DNA from 2 places in the Mesorhizobium sp. M0496 genome. Region 2 is predicted to be linked to the other one. Evidence: predicted binding sites of a transcription regulator. Region 2 holds the regulator's gene; the other holds the start of a gene.
The links. The regulator LexA, encoded in region 2, represses DNA repair genes until DNA is damaged. The targets are predictions, from matches to a motif close to TGTTCNNNNTGTGTTCNG.

Region 1: the regulator LexA is predicted to act here: its motif matches at 1,380-1,397, upstream of NKI73_RS00375 (PA0069 family radical SAM protein).

The regions. Positions count from the first base shown of each region.
Region 1 is NZ_JAMYRC010000001.1:73,375-76,790, reverse strand. It holds gene NKI73_RS00385 (phytanoyl-CoA dioxygenase family protein) at 1-651, opposite strand, end outside; gene NKI73_RS00380 (glycosyltransferase) at 799-1,323, opposite strand; gene NKI73_RS00375 (PA0069 family radical SAM protein) at 1,472-2,626, shown strand; gene rnhB (ribonuclease HII) at 2,778-3,416, shown strand, end outside.
Region 2 is NZ_JAMYRC010000003.1:56,158-59,573, forward strand. It holds gene kynU (kynureninase) at 1-1,115, shown strand, start outside; gene lexA (transcriptional repressor LexA) at 1,561-2,313, shown strand; gene NKI73_RS05150 (ComEC/Rec2 family competence protein) at 2,307-3,416, opposite strand, start outside.

The DNA.
Region 1 (3,416 bases), on a different contig from region 2:
GCGCCAATCGTCGAGGTCGAAATGATACTTGCCGAGCGAGGCGAGGTTCTTGTCGGCGTCCGAAGCCGCACCCGTCGGAAAGCTCCACCAGACCCGCGTCGTGATCAGTTTTGCCTGACCGCCGAGATAATGCGCGGCAATGTTTAGAAGCAGCGGATCGCGCTGGATGGCGAGGGCCGCCTGGCAATCGAGGATGCGCTCGAAAAAGTGCCCGCTGAGCAGCGAGCGGCCAAAGCGCTTCTCAGCTTCCGCATGTTCATCCGGCATGAATTCGAGACGGCGGTCGAAATTGCCGAAGCAGGGCGTACGCTGGGCGAAGTCAGCGATCTCTTCATGGATCTCCGGCGGCAGGACCAAGCCCGAAAACAGCCCGTCGGAGCGCAGCGCTTCGACCACCGCTTCACGTTCGATGCCGGCAAACATCGTATCCCCCGTATCCACGACCGGACGGGCGCGCTTTGCGCCCAGCCAATGCATGCGGCGTCCAGGCATGGTGCGCGCCAGCACGAACATCGGCAGCCAGGCGGGGTTTTCGCGCAGGTCCGTCAGATAGGTCGGAATGCGCACGGCGATACGCCGCAGCAGGCTGCCGTTGCGCGCAATGGCCTCGAGACTGGCCGCGCCGGATTTGTCGGGGGTTGGAAGGTTCATTGGGTCCTCGGCTATGAGAGGCGACACCGATGCCGCATCAGTGTTCATCACTCGGCATGACCCAAACCCAATTCACCCGCTTGGGCCGGAAGCTAACCTCGCGCCAGATTTTGTGCAATGCACAATGAACAGAGCAGGTGCAAAAAATCACCTCGGGGAGCGGCGTTGCTGCTTCGCCGGCGCCATCCAGATCTCGGCGTCGAGCCGCTTTGTCGCGAGGCCGCGGGCGATGGCCTCGGCGCTGCCGGCACTCTTGGCCGAGGCCGAGGCCTGACGCTTGCTGATCAGCAATCCGTCGGCCAAGGCGCGGTTTGCGGAAAAGACGCGCGCCAGGAACGGCGTGCGGCTGCCGCGCGCCCGCGAAAACCGTGCCGCCATGGTTTGCCTGGCCGTATGGTCGACGACCGCGTCGATCCAGCCCTCCATCAATCGTGCGCCCGGCTCCAGGAGCAGCAACCAGTCCCCCTTGGCTTGCCGGATCCCCGTGGCGATGCCGCCCGTCACGTAGTGGCAGCCGGCATGCTCGGCCACACGATGCGTCTGGTCGGTAGAGCCCGTGTCACAGACGATGACGTCACGCACCACGCCCTCGACCGCGCCGCCAATCAGCGAGGCGAGCGTGCGGGTAAGCCCTTCCTCGTCATTGCACGTTTCGATGAGAACACTGAGCATCGTTAGCCGATAGCGGAAAGCGCGGCATAGCGCCAGTTATCCAGCGAACCTTAAAAAGTTCTTGCTTTGTTCTCTTCAACAAAATAGGAATAATTTCATGAACAGAGCGATTCGACACAACACGGACAGTCCCTGGGAGCGGGCGAAGATGGAACAGATCGTGCGCGCCGACATTGCAGCTTTCGGAGCCGGACGGGCCGAGATGGCCAATGCGATGATCGAGCAGAGTGGCGTGCGTGTCCGGCCGGACCGCAACCGCGGCAGGTCGGCGGGCATCAATCCGTCCGGCCGGTTCGAGCCGGTCAGCCGGCATGTTTTCGACGATGGCTGGAATTCGCTGGAAGAACTGCCGCCCTTCAAGACCGAAGTGCAGGTCGAGAAGCCGCGCACCATCATCACCCGTAACGAATCGCCCGATATCTCCTTCGATCGTTCGATCAACCCTTATCGCGGTTGCGAGCACGGCTGTGTCTATTGCTTTGCCCGGCCGACGCACTCGTTCATGGGCCTGTCGCCGGGTCTGGATTTCGAATCCAAGCTGTTCGCCAAGCCAGATGCGGCGCGCTTGCTCGACAAGGAGCTGTCGAAGGACGGATACCAACCGCGAACCATCGCCATCGGCACCAACACCGACCCCTACCAGCCGATCGAGAAACAATACCGGATCATGCGCGAGATCCTCGAAGTGCTGGAGGCGCGCGGTCATCCGGTCGGCATCGTCACCAAATCCGCTTTGGTGGTGCGCGACATCGATATCCTGTCGCGCATGGCTGAGCGAGGGCTGGCCAAGGTGGCTCTGTCGGTGACGACGCTCGATCGCATGCTGGCGCGCACCATGGAGCCGCGGGCTTCGACGCCGACCAAGCGGCTGGAGGCGATCCGGCAGCTTTCTGATGCCGGCATTCCAGCGTCGGTCATGGTGGCGCCGATCATCCCCGGGCTGACCGATCCGGAGATGGAACGCATCCTCGATTCAGCACGCGCCGCCGGCGCGCGCGAGGCGGGTTATGTCGTGCTGCGCCTGCCGCTGGAGGTCAGCCCGATCTTCAAGGACTGGCTGCTGCGCCACTACCCCGATCGCTATCGCCACGTGATGTCGCTGATCCGCTCGATGCGTGACGGCAAGGACTACGATTCGGAATGGGGCAAGCGCATGAAGGGCGCCGGTCCCTATGCCTGGCAGATCGGCCGGCGCTTCGAGATCACAGCCAAGCGGCTCGGCCTCAATGCCGAACGGCGCACGTTGCGGACCGACCAGTTCGTTGCTGCTGCCAAAGACCAATTGCAGCTGACGCTGCTTTGAGAATGCAATTCACTGCGGCGGCTTGATCTGCCACAGCACAGGAATCCCGTCCGGCCTGCCCCGGCCTGCAGACGGTGCCCTCCCGGTCCGGCGCCCCACCGACCCGGAGGGACTTGCGGAGAATCGGAACCGATGCGAACCTCGCCGCAACATGGCTCGCGCGCGTTCTGATTCTCCGCCTCTCTTTGAGATCATCGAGAAGCCCGACTTCTCCTTCGAGACGAAGGCGATAGCCGACGGCCTGTGGCCGGTTGCGGGCATGGACGAGGCCGGCCGTGGTCCCTTGGCGGGGCCAGTGGTCGCCGCGGCGGTGGTACTCGACCCCGCCAACATTCCGGACGGACTGGACGATTCCAAGCGCCTCACCCATTTGCAGCGTGAGGCCCTGTTCCTGAGCATTCTCGGCTCCGCGCAAGCGGTCTCAATGGCCTCGATCAGCGCCGAGGGCATCGATGGCAGCAACATCCTAAAGGCAAGCCTGGAGGCGATGCGCCGCGCCCTGATCGGCCTGTCGGTTCAACCGAAGCTTGCCCTCGCCGACGGGCGCGACGTGCCGCCGGGCCTGCCCTGCGCGGGGCGCGCGCTGATCAAGGGCGACCAGCGTTCGCAATCGATCGCCGCCGCCTCGATCGTCGCCAAGGTGATGCGCGACCGCATGATGTGCGGCTGCGGCAACCATCACGACCGCTATGGCTTCGAGTCCCACATGGGTTACGCCACGGTCCGCCATCGCACGGCGATCGAGGCCCATGGTCCCGTGGCACGGCTGCACCGCGTGTCGTTTGCGCCG
Region 2 (3,416 bases):
ATGCCGTTTTCGGCGAGCTGCAGCAGGCGGCTACCAAGGAATGGGCCCAGGATCTCATCCGGGCCTGGAATACGGCCGGATGGTTCGAGATGCCGATCGAACTCGGCGATCAGCTTGGACGCCTGATCGGAGCCGCGGCCGGCCAGACCGTCGTCTGCGATACGACGTCGACCAACATCTACAAGGTGTTGCATGCGGCGATGGAGATGCGGCCCGGCCGGTTGGCCATCGTCGCCGAGGGCGACAGTTTTCCGACCGACCTGTACATCGCCGAAGGCGTGGCCTCGACCCGGGATGGCGCCTTGCTGCGTCTCGCGGGCGTCGACGCACCAACCATTGAAGAACTGATCGACGAAAGCGTCGCGGTGGTACTGGTCAACCACGTCAATTACAAATCGGGTGAACTGCGCGACATGGCGGCGCTGACGCGCAAGGCTCATGCGGCCGGAGCGCTGATCGTCTGGGATCTCTGCCACACCGCGGGCGCTCTGCCGGTCGAGCTCGACCGCGCAAATGCCGATTTCGCTGTCGGCTGCACCTACAAGTACCTCAACGGGGGGCCGGGCGCGCCGGCCTTCATCTATGCCGCCCAGCGCCACCATGGCGAGATCAGCCAGCCACTCAGCGGCTGGTGGGGGCATGCACGGCCCTTTGCCTTCGAACGGGGTTATGTGGCCGGCACCGGCATCCGCCGCTTTCTGTGCGGCACGCAGCCGGTCCTATCGATGCGGGCGCTCAAAGGTGCGCTTGCCATCTGGAACGACGTCGACATGGCGGAATTGCGAAAGAAAAGCGTCGCGCTGACCGAACTGTTCATCCAGCTCGTCGAAGCGAAGTGCGGCGCCTATGGTCTCACGCTGGAGAGCACCCGCGACGCGACCAGGCGCGGCAGCCAGGTGTCGTTCCTTCACGATCATGGCTATCAAATCATGCGGGCGCTGATCGAGCGGGGGGTGATCGGTGACTTCCGCGCGCCATCGACCATCCGTTTCGGCTTCACGCCACTCTATGTCGGCTACAAGGATGTGTGGCTGGCGGTTGAGGTGCTGGAAGACATTCTGCGCACGGGTGCATGGAAGGACCAGCGTTTCGCCGTCAAGGAGGCCGTTACCTGACGCAGCCGTCCCGACGACTGTTGTCGCGCCCTTGCCTATTGGCGGGATGACGGAGGGACGAATTTCCAGCGCACGAATCCGGTCGCCGCTGGTGGACAGCACTGGCATCACCAAATTAACCAAGGTTGGCATTTTGGCTTCGTTTCGTTCACGGCAGACGAATGCACAGAAGGCTGGGAATACCCCGTCGCGGATCCATGGGCAGCTCATGCCAAGCTTGGGCCAGGGATGGGCGGGCAGCCCATTAACCATAACAATTTCAATGCCGGCAAGCGCATTGTGACGGGATGCAGTCGTCGGCGAGGCCCGGCAGCGAGCTGCCAATAATTTCGATCCCCTTAATAAATTCATTAAACTTTAAACAGTTGCGGAACACAACTGGAACAGATAGTGTTTGTTCTGGGTTTGTTTTCTGATTCTGGTTTTAGGTACCCTGGGGGCCGCCATGCTGACACGCAAGCAACACGAACTGCTGATGTTCATCCATGAACGCCTGAAGGAAAGCGGCATTCCGCCATCCTTCGACGAGATGAAGGAGGCGCTCGACCTTGCCTCCAAATCCGGAATTCATCGGTTGATCACGGCTCTGGAAGAGCGCGGCTTCATTCGCCGACTGCCCAACCGGGCACGCGCGCTGGAAGTGCTGCGGTTGCCGGACTCGATCGCGCCCGGCCTCAACGCGGCGAAAAAGTTCTCGCCAAGCGTCATCCAGGGCAGTCTTGGTCAGACTAGTCTCGGTCAGGGCGGCGTTGGCCGACAGATCAAGCCGGCGTCTTCGCGGATGCCTTCGGCCGGCAATGACGACGACGTGGTCTCCGCCGTGTCGATCCCGGTGATGGGTCGTATCGCCGCCGGTGTGCCGATCGATGCCATCCAGCACCAGACGCATTCGATCTCGGTGCCGCCGGACATGATCATGGGCGGCGAGCACTATGCCCTGGAGGTCAAGGGTGACTCGATGATCGAGGCCGGCATCTTCGACGGCGATACCGTCATCATCCGCAATGCCGATACGGCCAGCCCCGGCGAGATCATCGTGGCGCTGGTGGATGAAGAGGAAGCGACGCTGAAGCGGTTCCGCCGCAAGGGCGCCTCGATTGCTCTCGAAGCCGCCAATCCGGCCTATGAAACCCGGATTTTCGGACCCGACAGGGTCAAGGTGCAAGGCAAGCTCGTCGGTTTGATCCGCCGCTACTGAGGCGGCTGCGGTTTAGCCGCTGGCTTCTCGGGTCTCTGGAAGGGCGGCAGTCCCCTCGCCTCACGCGAGAATTTGCGTTGTACATGCCAGGGCCGATATGGCCTGTCCACGGCGAAGCTGATTGTCGCTGGCGTGGTCGCCGATTGGCGATCGAAGAAGACGGCAGCACTGCCTTTGCGAGCCAGTTGCCGTTTGGTGATGACGAGAACCAGTGGGTTGTGACAGGCGTCATAGGCCGTCGCGTCATTGATGACGATCAGGTCGGCGAAACCACAGGCTTTCCAGGTGTCCTTTCGATCCTCGACATAGGCAATGAATGCACCGGACGGATGCCTGGCGAGACAAACGCCTGATGTGCAATAGAACGGCGCTCCCGGCGGCATTTCAGCGGCATCCCTGACGTCGAATTGGCCATCGCCTTCGTTGAACACCTCCGGCATGACGATGGTTTCGGATGTCAGCGCGCGTTTCCAGTTGTCGACGGTGAATTCGTTCGGGCGCGCGCGGCTGACGGCAAGTTCGCCACCGCCGATCGGCAACGCAACCAGCCTTGCGTCCTCCGAGATCAGCACGTCGGGTGTGCGCGTATCCGAGACGGTCAGCAGGCCGGCAAGCGCGAAGGGAAGAGCCGCGAGCCGCAGCCATGTCGTCGCCATCGTCGCGATGACCAGGGCAATCGCCACCAGCAGGACAGACTGCTGAGAAATCAGTCCGACCGCATCGACAGGCGAACGCTCGGAGATCCAGCCCGATATGGCGATCATCAGCGTAAGTCCCTTGCCCATCAGGTAGAGGGCCGGCCAGTCCAACCCAAACGGCATCAGCAACGCGCTGGCGACGGCCAGAAACATGACGACTGTCACGATGGGCATGATGGCCAGATTGGCGAACAGGCTGAGCGGCGACACACGCTGAAAATGCCAAATGGCAAACAGCGCCGTGGCGCCGCCGGCGATGATGGAAGTCATGGAAAGGCCGCCCGCCGCCAGCAGGAATTTTCGCGTCAGGAAACTGGGCAGCGATCGCTTTGGCGGCGGTGGTCTCGCCTTTCCTGCACGATGATCCGCCCAGCCGGCGTAGGCGCCGACGAGTGCGGCGGTCGC